DNA from 4 places in the Salmonella sp. A1325 genome. Region 3 is predicted to be linked to each of the others. Evidence: predicted binding sites of a transcription regulator. Region 3 holds the regulator's gene; each other region holds the start of a gene.
What was found. The regulator PurR, encoded in region 3, represses purine synthesis genes. The targets are predictions, from matches to a motif close to CANGCAAACGTTTGCNTG.

Region 1 (4,165 bases), on a different contig from region 3:
ACCAGGGCGCGGCGCTGGCGACCTATACCGTCTTTATGGATATGTCTTTGGGGGTGACCGGGCCGCTGGCGGGGCTGGTGATGACCTGGGCGGGCGTGCCGGTGATTTATCTGGCGGCGGCCGGGCTGGTAGCGATGGCGCTATTGCTGACCTGGCGCTTAAAAAAACGGCCTCCGTCTGCACTGCCGGAGGCCGCATCATCATCGTAAAGGTTATTTAATAACTAACGTATTGATGATGTTTTCAGCCGTGGTTTGCGCTTTTTGCTGATTGTCCGCAGGCAGCGTGACCTGAATCGTCAGCAATTGGTTATCCACTTTACCCAGCACGATGGAAGAGTACGCCGTCTGGCCCTTCGCGGAGATAATGCTGTCCAGTTGTTGCAACGTATGGCCTTTGAGCTCAATAGACTTATTGGTGACGACCTGAAGCTGCGGGTCGCGGCTACGCTGTTGCTCGAGCAGGCGGTTCGCCAGCACCGGCAACGCTTCATCGGTATTATCGCCGACGATAACAATCACCGCTTTCTGGCCCGTCGGGTCAGAATAAACGTGCATATTATTCGCCTGGGTGCCCAGCTTACCGCTTTGATCGGTCATATCCGCCGGCAGTGAGAAACTGAGTTTGCCATCCATCAGGCTGATGGGCTGACCGGAGGCCTGGCTTTCTGCGGCGGCGCTTTCTGCCGACGCTTTTGTATCGTTGTTATCACAGGCCGCAAGCCCCATAACCAGCAGGCCAATACCGGCATATTTAACCAAATTGCGCATTGACTTCTTCCTTTCGATAAACGGCCATAACGGCTCATTCGCTCATCTTATCACAACTCGGAAAACGAACCTTTAACTTGCCGGTAATGGGAAAATTTCAGATTTATCTGCCAGCTTTTTTAGCAACATATTCAGTAGAACGCCGTACATCGGCAGGAAGAAAATAATGCTGATGAGTACCTTAAAGCAATAATCCACCAGCGCAATTTCCATCCAGTGCCCGGCCATAAAGGCATCGGGGCTTCGCCAGAACGCAATAAAGAAAAAGGCAAGGGTATCGCTGATATTGCCAAACAGCGTTGAAGCGGTCGGCGCCAGCCACCAGCGACGATTTTGGCGCAGGCGGTTAAACACATGGACGTCAAGGATCTGTCCCAGCGCGTAGGCCATAAAGCTGGCGGCGGCGATACGGGCGACAAACAGATTAAAGTTCGCCAACGCGGCGAAACCTTGCCAGGCGCCCATATAGAACAGCGATGACACCACATATGACACCAGCAGCGCAGGGATCATGACGGCGAAGATAATGCGGCGCGCCAGCGGTGCGCCAAAAATACGCACGGTAAGATCGGTGGCGAGAAAAATAAAAGGAAAACTAAACGCGCCCCAGGTCGTGTGGAAACCAAAAATAGTGATGGGGAGCTGCACCAGATAGTTACTGGAAATGATCACCAGTAAATGGAATAGCGATAGCCAGAACAACGCTTTTACGCGCTGTGATTGTGTAAACGGAGTCATATTGTGACCTTTTTGTTGGATGGGGTGAGGGAACCCAATAAAGAACCGCCGCATAATACTGTTTTGTGCTGGCATTGCAATGGCTAATTTTCACGCAATCGTTAACCTGCCTGGCTTACTGACGAAGATGGGCGTAAAATATCGCCGTTTTTCTACCATTGAGACGAAGATGAGCGATCTGTTTTCCTCCCCTGACCATACGCTTGACGCCCTGGGGCTGCGTTGCCCTGAACCGGTAATGATGGTGCGCAAAACGGTGCGCAACATGCAAACTGGCGAAACATTGCTGATTATCGCCGACGATCCGGCGACAACGCGTGATATTCCGGGGTTCTGTACCTTTATGGAACACGATTTGCTGGCGCAAGAGACGGAGGGTCTGCCGTACCGCTATTTATTGCGTAAAGCGCATTAACCGCACGGCAGATAGCATTCTGATTAGAAGCTTTCCCAGTTCGCCTGTTCTGCGGCGGGCTGTGGCGTTAAACCTTTGCTTAACGGCGTTGGCGACGCCTCCCGACGAGGCTGTTTCTGGATGCGGAACGCGGCGACCGCCTGACGAAGTTCGTTAGCCTGATCTTCCAGCGCCGCCGCCGCTGCTGCGGATTCCTCTACCAGCGAGGCGTTTTGCTGCGTCACGCTGTCCATTTCCGATACCGCCTGCGCCACCTGCTCAATGCCTTTGCTTTGCTCATCGGAGGCAGAGGCGATTTCGCCCATAATATCGGTCACGCGGGTCACGGCGTTAACGATCTCTTTCATGGTTTCTCCCGCTTCGCGTACCTGCGTAGAGCCGGTATCAATGCGCGACACGGAGTTTTCAATCAGCACTTTGATCTCTTTGGCGGCCTGCGCGCTACGGCTGGCCAACGTGCGTACCTCTCCGGCCACGACCGCGAATCCTCGCCCCTGTTCGCCGGCGCGGGCGGCTTCTACCGCGGCGTTCAGCGCCAGGATATTAGTCTGGAAGGCGATACCGTCAATCACGCTGGTGATGTCCACGATTTTTTCCGAGCTTTCGGCGATATCGTTCATGGTGTTCACTACGTTATCCACCACGCGTCCTCCTTTACGCGCGGTTTCTGATGCGGTTTTCGCCAGACCCGTCGCCTGTCGTGCGTTATCGGTGTTTTGCCGTACCGTGGCGGTTAACTGTTCCATGCTGGCGGCGGTCTCCTCCAGCGCCGAGGCCTGCTGTTCGGTACGGGAAGAGAGGTCGCTGCTGCCGGCGGAAATTTCGCCTGCGCCAGTATAGATAGAGTCTGCGTTATCGCGCACCGCGCTGACGGTACGGATTAACGACTGCTGCATCGTTTTAAGACCGGCGGCCAGTTGACCCATTTCACTGCGTCCTTCAGCCTCTATCTCATGGGTAAGATCGCCGTCGGCGATAGTTTGAATGTGCGCCATAATCCGTTGCAGCGGGCGGAGTAGAACGCGTTGCAGCCCCAGCCAGATAAACGCCAGTACGATGAGCACGATAAGTAGAATTATCCCCAGCGTCCATTGCATCTGGGTAAAACTGCTCTGATTCTGATCGCTGGCTAATTTTATTAATTGCGCATTTTGAGAGAGCCACTGGTCATATACCTGCTCCATGTCATCCTGCGCTTTTTGCGCGTCAAGGTTGCCATAGGCGGCGTAATTATCGGCTTTAAGATAGTGGATAGACTGCTGCAAAACGTCATACATCTGCTTAAAGCTGGCTTCGGCCTGGGCATCCAACGCCGGATCTTTGCCCGCGATCGCTTCGGAGTTCACGTAGTTGTTGAAATGCTTTTCCGCTTCGTTGAGCGACGCGCCAGCGTTGGTTAACAGCGTGTTCATGGCGTCCAGCGAGGCGGGATCGCGCTGATTTTTTAACATGCGTATCGCCACGCGGTTAATGGTAACGCGGGTTTCAATCAATGTCTGAAAACTGCCGCCCAGTTCCTGTTGTTGGTAACTCAGTGCGCTCGCATTCTGGAAATTCAGCCGATCGCTACTGACGGCGGAATAAAACAGTATTCCTGTCACCAGCAATAAGGCGCTAAATATGCCCAGCGTCGCGATAACGCCGGTGATGACTTTGATATTTTTCATAGTGCCTAACATTCCTTATTTTGTAGACGGTATGATCAATATCGGTTGGATAAAAATTAACCTTACATCAAATCACGCTATTTCTGATTAATGGTTTGATAAGTAATAGAAAATAAATAATTTTCGCGTGAATAATATGTATAAAGAAAGGAATATCGCGGGATAACCCGGCGACACGACGCCGCCGGGCGGGAGAAGATTAGTTTTTACGCAGCAAACGTAGCGCGTTGGCAGTCACCAATACCGTGGCTCCCGTATCCGCCAGGATTGCCAGCCATAGCCCGGTAAAACCAAGTAGCGTCGTCACCAGGAAAATAGCTTTCAGCCCCAGCGCAATGGTGATGTTCTGCCGGATATTCGCGTGGGTAGCGCGCGCCAGCGTAATCATCTGCGCTAACCCGCGCAGACGGTTATGAGTAAGGGCGGCGTCAGCCGTTTCCAGCGCGACGTCAGTACCGCTGCCCATCGCAATTCCGATACTGGCGGCTTTCATCGCGGGCGCATCATTAATGCCGTCGCCCACCATTGCCAGCGGCGCTTGTTGGTTAAGGGCGGTGACTGCCCGCACCTTGTCT
Region 2 (4,165 bases), on a different contig from region 3:
TCGACGTCTTTTACGTCCTGTTCCGCCAGGAACTGGTATTCAACATCAGCGATGTCGTTCTGGGACAACTGCCAGGAGTAAAGCGCCTGGACGGCACACTCACGGGCGCGGCGACGAGCAGCAGGTTTCACGGAATTCCCCTTACAAAAAATCAGGCCTTAATGGCTTTCAATACATTAATCATTTCAAGCGCGGTCAGCGCAGCTTCTGCGCCTTTATTACCGGCTTTTGTACCAGCACGTTCGATGGCTTGTTCAATACTCTCGGTGGTCAGAACACCAAAGGCTACCGGCACGCCACTGTCCTGGGCAACGCTTGCCAGGCCATTGCTGGCGCCGCCTGCCACATATTCAAAGTGCGCAGTCCCCCCGCGAATCACGGTTCCCAGCGCAACCACGGCGTCATATTTACCGCTTTTCGCCAGCGCTTCGGTCGCCAGCGGCAGTTCATAGGCGCCAGGCACCCACACTACGGTAATATTATCATCTTTTACCTGACCAATACGCGTCAGGGCATCAACCGCGCCATCCAGCAGGCTGTCGTTGATAAACTGATTGAAACGCGCAATAGTGATGGCGACACGAGCGTCAGGGGCTGCAACGTTAGCTTTAATAATGTTCATATTCTCTCTTCCAGGGTTCATTTGGCCCCGCAGGGGGGCGGATTTTATCATAATAATTTGAGCGCTGCTCCCCTTTCGACGGGAGAACTCATGCGCTCACCATATGCAGGCAAACATCCGGGCCGACATGACGTATTTCGCTGAAGGTAAATTGCGGCGCGTCGGCGAGCTTCTCAAGCCCCGGCAATTCGCATAATCCCCGCGCCTGGGTTCCCAACAATTTAGGCGCGACATAGACAATCAGTTCATCCACCAGCCCGGCTTGCAGCAACGCGCCCGCCAGTCCCGGTCCGGCTTCAACCCATATGCTATTAATCTGCTGCCTGCCTAACTGCATCATCAGCACAACCAGATCCAAATGTCCGTTGTGCGCCGGCACGCTGATAGTACGAACCGAATCGGGCCACGCGCGGCTATCTTCTTGGGTACGCGCGATCCACGTTTCGCCAGGCTGCTGCACAATACGATGCGCAGGCGTTACCCGGTTTTGGCTGTCGATAACAATTCGCACCGGCTGGCGCAGATTTTCCTGCGGGTAAGACGCCTGCGTAGAGGCATCTAACTCCGCCCAACGCACCGTCAAGGCCGGATCGTCAGCCAATACCGTCGCGCTACTGGTTAAGATAGCGTGACTTTGCGCACGCAAGCGCTGAACGTCGCGCCGGGCCTGCGGCGAGGTGATCCACTGGCTTTCGCCGCTGGCCATCGCCGTCCGTCCATCCACGGAGGCGCCCAGTTTAAGCTGAAGATAAGGGAATCCGGTACGCATCCGCTTGAGGAAGCCTTTATTGAGCGCCTCCGCTTCACTCATCATTAACCCGTGGCTGACCGCAATACCCGCCTGTTGCAGGCGATACAGCCCGCGCCCGGCGACCTGTGGATTTGGGTCCTGCATCGCGGCGACCACGCGCGCGACGCCGGCCGCAATCAGCGCATCGCAACATGGCGGCGTTCGCCCATGATGGCTACAGGGTTCAAGCGTGACATAGGCGGTTGCGCCTTTGGCTTTTGCGCCCGCCATCCGCAGCGCATGGACCTCGGCGTGCGGCTCTCCGGCGCGCTGGTGATAACCTTCGCCGACGATGTCGCCATTGTTAACAATGACACAGCCGACATTAGGGTTCGGGTGAGTGGTGAAACGCCCACGCTGCGCCAGTTTTAGCGCTCGCGCCATGTAAAATTCATCCTGCATGGCTTAGTCCTGTAGGCGAGCGATTTCTTCGCCAAAGTCTTTGATATCTTCGAAACTGCGATAGACGGAGGCAAAGCGAATATACGCGACTTTATCGAGTTTTTTCAGCTGCTCCATGACCAGGTTGCCAATCATCTTGCTGGGAACTTCACGCTCCCCAGTGGCACGTAATTGTGACTTAATATGGTTCAATGCCATTTCAACATCATCTGCGCTGACGGGTCTTTTTTCCAGCGCTCTCAACATGCCGCTACGCAGCTTATCCTCATTAAAGGGTTCGCGCACATCGTTGCTTTTTATCACGCGCGGCATGACCAGTTCAGCCACTTCAAAGGTCGTAAAGCGTTCATTACACACCAGACACTGCCGACGGCGGCGCACGGACGAGCCCTCGCCTACAAGACGAGAGTCAATGACTTTGGTATCTACGGCGAAACAAAATGGGCAATGCATACGGCGTCCTGACCAGATGATTTAGAAAACGCTATTTTACCCTGAACTGGCGCGACAACAAAGGCGGAGCGCTTTTGAGATAAAGGATCGGTGCCTTTGTGCGTATAGCGCACTACCATTACGCTATCGGACCACGAAGGAAATGATCGACATGACAAGACGTTACCTAAGAATTCTCCTGGTGGGAAGTCTCTTGAGCCTGACCGCCTGCGCGCCGCAGAGCGAAGTTCGCCAGATGCATCAAAGCATTAGCACCCTGAATAAAGAGATGACCCAACTGAATCAGGAAACGGTAAAAATTACCCAACAAAATAAGCTGAATGCGGAGTCAACCCGCGGCGTCTATTTGTTGCCTGGCGCCAATACGCCTGCCCGGCTGGAGAGTCAGATCGGTACGCTACGTATGACATTGCTGGAGATTACGCCTGACGCAGACGGCGCTCACGCAACGTTACGCATTCAGGGCGAGTCCCGCGATCCGCTGCCGGCATTCAGCGCTACCGTAGAGTACGGGCAAATTCAGGGCACTACGGAGAACTATCAGGAGGTGAATGCACAGAGCCTTCTGGTAAATGCCCCTGCCAGCTTGCTGGCGCCCAGTGATGTCAATATTTCGTTACCGTTGAAGGGGATCACTCCGGCGCAGTTAGGCTTCATTCGCATCCATGATATTCAGCCTGTTAATCAATAAACGTTCTGGCGGAGCGTTTTGTGCGTTCCGCAACATCCCCCGCGCGACTTTTGTTGCCCTACTGACATTTTCGTCATTTATGACATAGATTGGTAATATTCATGAAAGACAGTACTGTCGCCGCACCTAAAATGCGCAAACGTGAACGCAATCGATTACGTAAATGATAGATATGTGAAACAAGACATATTTTTGTGAGCAATGATTTTTATAATAGGCTCCGCAGAAACACGAAATATTTAGAAACGCAAATTGCGTTCTTTTCACTCCCGTAAGGGATTTCAAACAGTGGCATACATATGAAAAAAACTTTACTCGCAGTCAGCGCAGCGCTGGCGCTCACCTCATCTTTTACTGCTAACGCAGCAGAAAATGATCAGCCGCAGTATTTGTCCGACTGGTGGCACCAGAGCGTAAACGTGGTAGGCAGCTACCATACCCGTTTCTCGCCGAAATTGAACAACGACGTCTATCTGGAATATGAAGCATTTGCCAAAAAAGACTGGTTTGATTTCTACGGCTATATCGATATTCCCAAAACCTTTGATTGGGGTAACGGCAACGATAAAGGTATCTGGTCCGACGGTTCTCCGCTGTTCATGGAAATAGAACCGCGTTTCTCGATTGATAAGCTGACCGGCGCAGACCTGAGCTTCGGCCCGTTTAAAGAGTGGTATTTCGCCAACAACTACATCTACGATATGGGCGATAACAAAGCCAGCCGCCAGAGCACGTGGTATATGGGTCTGGGGACCGATATCGACACCGGCCTGCCGATGGGCCTGTCGCTGAACGTGTATGCGAAATATCAGTGGCAAAACTACGGCGCGTCCAATGAAAACGAATGGGACGGCTACCGTTTCAAAGTGAAATACTTCGTCCCCATCACCGATCTGTGGGGCGGTAAACTGAGCTATATCGGCTTTACCAACTTTGACTGGGGATCTGATTTAGGCGACGATCCGAACCGTACCAGCAACTCCATCGCTTCCAGCCATATCCTGGCGCTGAACTACGATCACTGGCACTACTCGGTCGTTGCGCGTTACTTCCATAACGGCGGACAGTGGCAGAATGGCGCAAAACTGAACTGGGGCGACGGCGATTTCAGCGCGAAATCTACCGGCTGGGGCGGCTACCTGGTCGTGGGTTACAACTTCTAAACCTGCAAAAAAGGCCAGAGGTCGCCCTCTGGCCCGTTTCGGGC
Region 3 (4,165 bases):
TTGCCAGATTACCGTTGCCGCACAAACGCCGACGGCCTGCACAAAGCGCAGCGTCAGCAGTGCTGCCGCGCTTTCTACCCACAGCATCCCCAGACTTCCGAGCGCAAAGATAGATAACCCCAGCAGTAAAATCGGTTTACGGCCATAACGATCCGATAGCGGTCCCCAGAGGAGTTGCGCGACGGCAAAGCCAGCTAAAAACAGGCTGAGGCTGGCGCTGACAGCGGCGGCAGGCGTTTGTAAATCCGCCTGTATGGCGGCAAATGCGGGCAGGTACATGTCCGTAGCCAGAAATCCCAGCACGCTAAGACCGGCTAACCAGACTAAAAAACCTTTTCCAGGTTGCATATTTGTTTCTCTTTCTTATCAGACAGACATTGTCGCAGAGTGTAGGGAGTGAAATTACGGTTGTGAAACGTTAATATTTGTCCAGTGAATTCAAAATTTTTGTAGGCAAATTATGTGGTCGGAATACTCGCTTGAAGTGGTTGACGCCGTGGCGCGCAATGGCAGTTTTAGCGCGGCGGCGCAGGAACTGCACCGTGTGCCTTCAGCAGTCAGCTACACCGTTCGTCAGCTAGAGGAGTGGCTGGCCGTACCGCTTTTTGTACGACGTCACCGTGATGTTGAACTGACGCCTGCTGGCGTCTGGTTTTTAAAAGAAGGGCGTTCTGTTATCAAAAAAATGCAGATCACTCGCCAGCAGTGTCAGCAAATTGCTAATGGCTGGCGCGGGCAGTTAGCTATTGCGGTGGACAATATCGTCAGACCTGAACGTACCCGGCAGATGATCGTCGATTTCTATCGTCATTTTGACGATGTGGAACTGCTGGTTTTTCAGGAGGTGTTTAACGGCGTCTGGGACGCGCTCTCCGACGGGCGTGTCGAACTGGCGATTGGGGCGACGCAGGCGATTCCGGTAGGGGGACGTTACGCTTTTCGGGATATGGGGACCCTGAGCTGGAGCTGCGTAGTGGCAAGCGATCATCCGCTGGCGTCAATGCCTGGGCCGTTAAGCGACGATACCCTGCGCAACTGGCCGTCGCTGGTCAGGGAAGACACTTCGCGAACCTTACCGAAACGGATTACCTGGCTGCTGGATAACCAAAAAAGGGTCGTCGTACCGGACTGGGAGTCATCGGCAACCTGCCTGTCGGCAGGACTATGCGTGGGAATGGTGCCGACGCATTTTGCCCGACAGTGGATAGACAGCGGAAAATGGGTGGCGCTGACGTTAGAGAATCCGTTTCCCGATGCGGCCTGTTGCGTGACGTGGCAGCAAAACGAGGCCTCGCCCGCGCTGGCATGGCTGCTGGACTATTTGGGCGATAGCGAAACGTTGAATCGGGAGTGGCTGCGGGAGCCAGAAGAGGCTCCCGACAGCGGGGATTAACGCCGATAGTCGCGGAACGGGCCGTCAGCGACCGAGCGACGCTCAACCAGGCGTGGATGAACTTCAATAGACTGTGACTCTTCACGCTTATTGACGATGCGATCCAATAGCATATTAAATGCGGTTTCGCCTAAAGAGTCTTTGGGCTGGTGAATCGTCGTCAGCGCCGGGGTGAAGAAACGGGCGTTACGCACATTGTCATAACCGATCACCGAAACGTCCTGCGGTACGCGAAGCCCCATTTCGTCAGCCGCGCAAAGCGCGCCCATCGCCATAATATCGCCGCCGCAGAAAACGGCGGTAGGGCGATGTGACTGCGATAAAATTTGCTGCATCGCGTGGTAACCGGATTCCGGCTCGAAGTCGCCCTGAACAATCCAGTTGTCCGGCACGTTGATCAGCGCCTCCTCCATGGCTTTCATAAAGCCTGCGAGCCGGCCCGCGCCGGTGTTGCGCTCCAGCGGGCCGGGAATAACGCCAATATCCCGGTGGCCGCGCTCAACCAGATAACGACCCGCCATATAGCCGCCTGCAAAGGCGTTATCAATCACCGTGTCGGTAAAATCGGCCTTCGCTTCACCCCAGTCCATCACCACCATCGGAATATGGCGATACTCTTCCAGCATGGAAAGCAGAGGTTCTGGATACTCAGAACACATCACCAGCAGGCCATCCACGCGCTTTTGCGCCATCATGGACAGGTAGGCGCGCTGTTTTTCCAGGTTATTCCAGGCGTTGCCTAAAATCAGCGTATAGCCTTTCTGGAAACAGTTTTTTTCAACTGCCTCGATAATTTCGGCAAAATAGGCCGCTTCGCTGCTGGTCGCCAGTAAGCCTATCGACTTGGTATGGTTAACCTTCAGGCTACGCGCGACGGCGCTGGGAGAGTAGTGCAGCTCTTTAATTGCCGCCCAGACCGCGTTACGCGTTTCTTCAGCGACAAAACGCGTTTTGTTGATTACGTGTGATACAGTTGTAGTGGAAACGTTTGCTCGTTTCGCTACATCTTTAATTGTTGCCATTACATTTCACTCCAGACCCTCGCTAAGCTCCTGAGAAACGCCAGGTAAACGTTTGCCTACACACACCCTAATCGCAACATCAGGGTTGCGGCACGCCGGAAAAACGACACGGAACGTCAGGAAGGGGTCAATGGCCGTTACGCTAATTCAGTAAGCCTGGAATTTTGTCTGATCTTGAGGAAAAGGGGAAGCGTTAAAAACAGTTATCAATATAAAACATGAGAGATTTTTGTGCGGGAATGTGCAAAAATGCGCTATATCACTTTTTGTGTGGGAATAAAAAGGAGAAAACTTGATGAGTACCGACCTGAAATTTTCGTTGATTACTACGCTGATTGTTCTGGGCGTGATTGTCGCAGGTGGATTAACGGCCGCTCTGCACTGATTTCCTCTCTTCTGAGGGTGGGCGTCTCCTCTATTCTATCCCTCTCTAAAACGCAGAAGGCGTACCTTCTGCGTACTCAGACTTATGCGGCGAGATTTTTCGCAACAAATTCCCAGTTAACCAGCGCCCAGAAATGCTCCAGATAGTTTGGACGGGCGTTGCGGTAGTCGATGTAATACGCGTGTTCCCACACATCAACCGTCAGCAACGGCGTTGCATCCGTAGTCAGCGGCGTACCGGCATTTGAGGTAGAAACGATAGCCAGTTTGCCATCAGCGCTTTTTACCAGCCATGTCCATCCGGAACCAAAGTTTTTGATAGCGGCATCGGTGAACTGCGCTTTAAATTCCGCGAAGCTGCCAAAAGATGCCGCGATAGCATCAGCCAGTTTCCCGGTCGGTTCGCCGCCAGCGTTTGGCGCCAGGCAGTTCCAGTAGAAGGTGTGGTTCCATACCTGAGCGGCGTTATTAAAGATACCGCCTTCGGAGGCTCGCACGATCTCTTCCAGCGATTTGCCTTCAAACGCCGTGCCTTTGATCAAATTGTTAAGATTGGTCACGTAAGTCTGATGATGTTTGCCATAGTGATATTCCAGCGTCTCAGCAGAAATATGCGGTGCCAGAGCATCTTTGGCATACGGTAATGCAGGTAATTCGAACGACATTGCTTCTCTCCTTATTATTAATATTGCGCACGCACAATAACCCTGGTGCGCGTAAGGATAGGGTAGCAAATTGAGAGGTGGCGCAAAAGAAGAAGTTATCCTGTCGTTAAACGACAGGATAAAATATTAGCGAATTGTTTTAGGCGTCATCACCCGACGGGCGCCGACATAATGACGCTGCCAGTACTCTTCGTTCAGTGAGGTGATCTTAATTTCCTGACCGCTGCGCGGAGACTGGATAAACTTACCGTTGCCGACATAGACGCCAACGTGATCGGCGGTGCCGCGCCCCTGCGTACGGAAGAACACCAGATCGCCGTTTTTCAACTCGCTACGCTCAATGGGCGCCGCGTCACGCAGGTGATACATCTCATTCGCCGTTCGGGGGATACGGATCTTCACTAAATCTTTATAGGCATAATACACCAGACCGCTGCAATCAAAACCGGTGCGCGGCGACGCGCCTCCCCAGTGATACGGTTTACCAATCTGATTCATGAGCTTGGACATCGCGGTTTTCGTCGCTTTTTGTACTTTTGCACGATGCGCATCGGCAATAGAGACCGGCAATGTTCCTTTCCCCTTCACGCAGTGCGGCTTACGGCCTTTACGCGTCGTGCATTTTTCCGTTACGTCGAGGGCGGCGATTGACGTGGGCGCGGTTCTGTTACGACGATGCGTCGTATGACGAGATTTCGTGG
Region 4 (4,165 bases), 250 kb from region 3:
GAGCATGATCCCCATCGGGATGGTGGGCAATTTACAGCAGCTTTTTACGCTTATTTGCGCTTTCTACATCGGCTCGGTTATCGCCGAACCGGCGCGCGAAACGCTCAGCGCGTCGCTCGCGGACGCGAGGGCGCGGGGAAGCTATATGGGCTTTAGCCGTCTGGGATTAGCCATTGGCGGCGCGATTGGTTATATCGGCGGCGGCTGGTTGTTTGATATGGGTAAAGCGCTTGCGCAGCCTGAACTACCGTGGATGATGCTCGGTATTATCGGCTTTATCACCTTTTTGGCTTTAGGCTGGCAATTTAGTCATAAACGCACGCCGCGCCGGATGCTGGAACCCGGCGCCTGATTTGATACCTGTCGCTATCTCCTCCATACTGGTCAGGAACCGACAGTCAAATGGAGGAGAAACGTGAAGCTTTATATTTACGATCATTGCCCTTTCTGCGTTAAAGCCCGCATGATTTTCGGCCTGAAGAACATCCCCGTTGAACTTAACGTGTTACAAAATGACGACGAGGCGACGCCCACCCGGATGATTGGTCAAAAGATGGTGCCCATCCTGCAAAAAGATGATAGTCGCTACCTTCCTGAAAGTATGGATATTGTACATTATGTCGACAACCTCGACGGCAAACCGCTGTTAACCGGGAAACGCAATCCAGCCATTGAAGAGTGGTTGCGCAAAGTTAACGGTTACGTTAATCAGCTACTGCTGCCGCGATTTGCAAAATCCGCTTTCGATGAATTTTCTACCCCTGCGGCGCGCCAGTATTTTATCCGCAAAAAAGAGGCCTCATCTGGCAGTTTTGACAACCATCTTGCGCACTCTGCCGGACTGATTAAAAAGATCGGCGATGATTTACGTTTGCTGGATAAACTCATCGTACAGCCTAACGCCGTTAACGGCGAATTATCGGAAGATGATATTCATCTGTTTCCGCTTCTGCGTAATCTGACGCTGGTCGCCGGTATCCACTGGCCGACAAAAGTCGCGGACTATCGCGATAATATGGCGAAGCAGACGCAAATTAATTTACTCTCCTCAATGGCTATCTAACTCCCGCCAGGCGGCAACCCTTTCTTGCCGCCTTTTTCAGCTTTTTCTAGTGGCACCATGTCCGCTGGCGCGACATGCTGCTTTGTGTCAAGATTAGGGCACAGGCAACATGCTAAGGAACGCCATGAAAAAGTTTTTTTTTGCCGCTGCGCTGGTAGTTAGCGGCCTGTTAGTGGGTTGTAATCAACTTACGCAATACACCATTAGCGAACAAGAAATCAATCAAGCGCTTGAAAAACGGAATAATTTCTCAAAAGATATTGGTCTGCCCGGCATTGCCGACGCGCATATCGTATTGACTAACCTTGTCAGCCAGATTGGTCGGGAAGAGCCTAATAAAGTCACCCTTACTGGCGATGCCAGGCTGGATATGAATTCCCTGTTTGGCAGTCAAAAAGCGACGATGAAACTCAAGCTAAAAGCCCTGCCGGTCTTTGATAAAGAAAAAGGCGCCATCTATCTTCAGGAGATGGAAGTAGTAGACGCCACCGTGACGCCGGAGAAAATGCAATCGGTGCTACAAACGCTCCTGCCCTATTTAAATCAGTCTTTACGTAGCTACTTTAACCAGCGGCCCGCTTACGTGTTGCGTGAGGACAGCAGTAAAGGCGAAGCGTTAGCGAAGAAACTCGCGAAAGGCATTGAAGTTAAACCTGGTGAAATCGTTATTCCTTTCACCAATTGATTTCGGAGGGCGCGCTCGCGCCCTTTTTTTACGTGCAAACGAAAACGTTTCCGCTTATCCTTTGTTTCCGGCAAAAAGACTATTCCTCAGCCGGAGCTTATTAATGACTGCACCATCCCAGGTTTTAAAGATCCGCCGCCCGGACGACTGGCACGTTCACCTTCGCGATGGCGACATGTTAAAAACGGTCGTACCCTATACCAGCGAAATTTATGGTCGCGCTATCGTGATGCCGAACCTGGCGTCCCCCATCACGACCATTGATGCAGCGATCGCCTACCGCCAGCGTATTCTCGATGCGGTGCCCGCCGGGCATGATTTCACGCCGTTAATGACCTGCTATTTAACGGATTCGCTCGATGCCGATGAACTGGAGCGTGGTTTCCATGAAGGCGTATTTACTGCGGCTAAGCTTTACCCGGCCAATGCCACCACTAACTCCAGTCATGGCGTAACGTCAGTCGACGCTATCATGCCGGTACTGGAGCGGATGGAAAAACTCGGAATGCCATTGCTGGTCCACGGTGAGGTGACCCATGCGGAGGTTGATATCTTCGATCGTGAAGCGCGTTTTATCGACACCGTAATGGAACCGCTACGCCAGCGTCTGACCGCGCTTAAAGTGGTCTTTGAACACATCACGACCAAAGATGCCGCGCAGTATGTACGTGACGGCAACGACTACCTGGCGGCTACCATTACGCCTCAACATTTAATGTTTAACCGTAATGATATGCTGGTCGGCGGCATTCGTCCTCACCTGTACTGTCTGCCGATTCTGAAACGCAATATTCACCAACAGGCTTTACGCGACCTGGTCGCCAGTGGTTTTACGCGCGCCTTCCTGGGGACGGATTCAGCGCCGCATTCACGTCATCGTAAAGAGACCAGTTGCGGCTGCGCCGGTTGTTTCAACGCCCCCTCCGCCCTTGGCAGTTATGCCGCCGTGTTTGAGGAAATGAACGCGCTGGCGCACTTTGAAGCGTTCTGTTCACTGAATGGCCCGCAATTCTATGGCCTGCCGGTGAATACGGGGTGGGTGGAACTGGTTCGCGATGAACAACAGATACCGGAAAATATCGCGCTGGCTGATGATTCGCTGGTGCCTTTTTTAGCGGGTGAAACAGTACGCTGGTCAGTAAAAAAATAAAAAATGCGCTTACTTGTTGCTATATATTGGATTTAACTGTATATATATCCAGTATATTCAACAGGGGGCCATTATGCGTATTGAAGTCACTATAGCCAAAACGTCACCTCTGCCTGCCGGTGCGATTGATGCGCTGGCGGGCGAACTCTCCCGCCGTATTAGCCATCATTTTCCTGAGAATTTGGGTAACGTCACCGTGCGTTACGCTACCGCCAACAACTTGTCCGTCATTGGCGCATCAAAAGAGGACAAAGAACGCATTAGCGAGATTCTCCAGGAGACCTGGGAGAGCGCTGATGACTGGTTCATCAATGAATAAAAAATGATATGCAGTGATGTATGTTTGCCGGGTCGCCCCGGCTTTTTTATTTGCGCAACTGATGAATATTTCGCCTGACCCTCAAAATAATTGCACAACATCCTAAAAAAATATGAATGAACTGCCGCTTTATTGTTCATATAATTCTTAAAAAGAGAAATTTATCCTCCGGTCTCTTTAAAAACGCAGTGAATAGCCTTATTAATTGGTATACTGAAGTTGCTTCAGAAGAAAAACACGCATTGAACCTCGAGAACCGTTGTCTTATAACACGTACCAGGGGGGCATGATGGAAAAGAATAATGAAGTCATTCAGACCCATCCGCTTGTAGGATGGGACATCAGCACCGTCGATAGCTATGATGCGCTGATGCTGCGTTTACACTACCAGACCCCAAATCGTCCGGAACCGGAAGGGACTGAAGTTGGTCAAACGCTCTGGTTAACAACAGATGTAGCCAGGCAATTTATTTCAATATTAGAAGCCGGCATCGCCAAAATAGAATCAGGCGATTACCAGGAAAACGAGTATCGTCGCCATTAGCGTGACGCGCTCCCCCTCTCTCAGGCACCGTAAGGTGCCTCACTTATTTCTGGCTTGTATATCTCAGCGCAGTTATTTACCCTGAAATCATCGCGATAGCAGAGAGAAGCTGATGAAATACGACCTTATTATTATCGGCAGCGGTTCGGTTGGCGCCGCCGCTGGTTATTACGCCACCCGCGCCGGGCTAAAGGTCCTGATGACCGATGCGCATATGCCGCCTCATCAACAGGGCAGCCATCACGGCGATACCCGTCTTATCCGCCACGCTTATGGTGAAGGCGAAAAATATGTCCCACTGGTGCTTCGCGCCCAGGCGCTTTGGGATGAACTCTCCACACACAATGAAGAGCCTATTTTTGTCCGCTCCGGCGTCGTTAACCTCGGCCCGGCCGATTCCGCTT

Region 1: a site for PurR is predicted at 1,600-1,617, ahead of tusA (sulfurtransferase TusA). Genes of this name have one in related genera too.
Region 2: a site for PurR is predicted at 3,103-3,120, ahead of NAZ64_RS07675 (nucleoside-specific channel-forming protein Tsx). Genes of this name have one in related genera too.
Region 4: a site for PurR is predicted at 1,786-1,803, ahead of pyrC (dihydroorotase). Genes of this name have one in related genera too.

Annotation. Positions count from the first base shown of each region.
Region 1 covers NZ_JAMLWO010000004.1:135,166-139,330, reverse strand. Annotated here, with positions in the region: gene NAZ64_RS09980 (MFS transporter) at 1-209, shown strand, start outside; gene NAZ64_RS09975 (DcrB family lipoprotein) at 213-770, opposite strand; gene NAZ64_RS09970 (7-cyano-7-deazaguanine/7-aminomethyl-7-deazaguanine transporter) at 843-1,508, opposite strand; gene tusA (sulfurtransferase TusA) at 1,678-1,923, shown strand; gene tcp (methyl-accepting chemotaxis citrate transducer) at 1,947-3,590, opposite strand; gene zntA (Zn(II)/Cd(II)/Pb(II) translocating P-type ATPase ZntA) at 3,790-4,165, opposite strand, start outside.
Region 2 covers NZ_JAMLWO010000003.1:153,655-157,819, reverse strand. Annotated here, with positions in the region: gene nusB (transcription antitermination factor NusB) at 1-131, opposite strand, end outside; gene ribH (6,7-dimethyl-8-ribityllumazine synthase) at 152-622, opposite strand; gene ribD (bifunctional diaminohydroxyphosphoribosylaminopyrimidine deaminase/5-amino-6-(5-phosphoribosylamino)uracil reductase RibD) at 711-1,814, opposite strand; gene nrdR (transcriptional regulator NrdR) at 1,818-2,267, opposite strand; gene NAZ64_RS07680 (SadB/YajI family lipoprotein) at 2,419-2,958, shown strand; gene NAZ64_RS07675 (nucleoside-specific channel-forming protein Tsx) at 3,258-4,121, shown strand.
Region 3 covers NZ_JAMLWO010000001.1:479,899-484,063, reverse strand. Annotated here, with positions in the region: gene punC (purine nucleoside transporter PunC) at 1-348, opposite strand, end outside; gene punR (DNA-binding transcriptional activator PunR) at 461-1,393, shown strand; gene purR (HTH-type transcriptional repressor PurR) at 1,390-2,415, opposite strand; gene cydH (cytochrome bd-I oxidase subunit CydH) at 2,711-2,800, shown strand; gene sodB (superoxide dismutase [Fe]) at 2,883-3,464, opposite strand; gene NAZ64_RS02485 (C40 family peptidase) at 3,591-4,165, opposite strand, start outside.
Region 4 covers NZ_JAMLWO010000001.1:730,661-734,825, forward strand. Annotated here, with positions in the region: gene mdtH (multidrug efflux MFS transporter MdtH) at 1-352, shown strand, start outside; gene grxB (glutaredoxin 2) at 416-1,063, shown strand; gene NAZ64_RS03820 (lipoprotein) at 1,188-1,748, shown strand; gene pyrC (dihydroorotase) at 1,852-2,898, shown strand; gene dinI (DNA damage-inducible protein I) at 2,972-3,217, shown strand; gene bssS (biofilm formation regulator BssS) at 3,507-3,761, shown strand; gene solA (N-methyl-L-tryptophan oxidase) at 3,874-4,165, shown strand, end outside.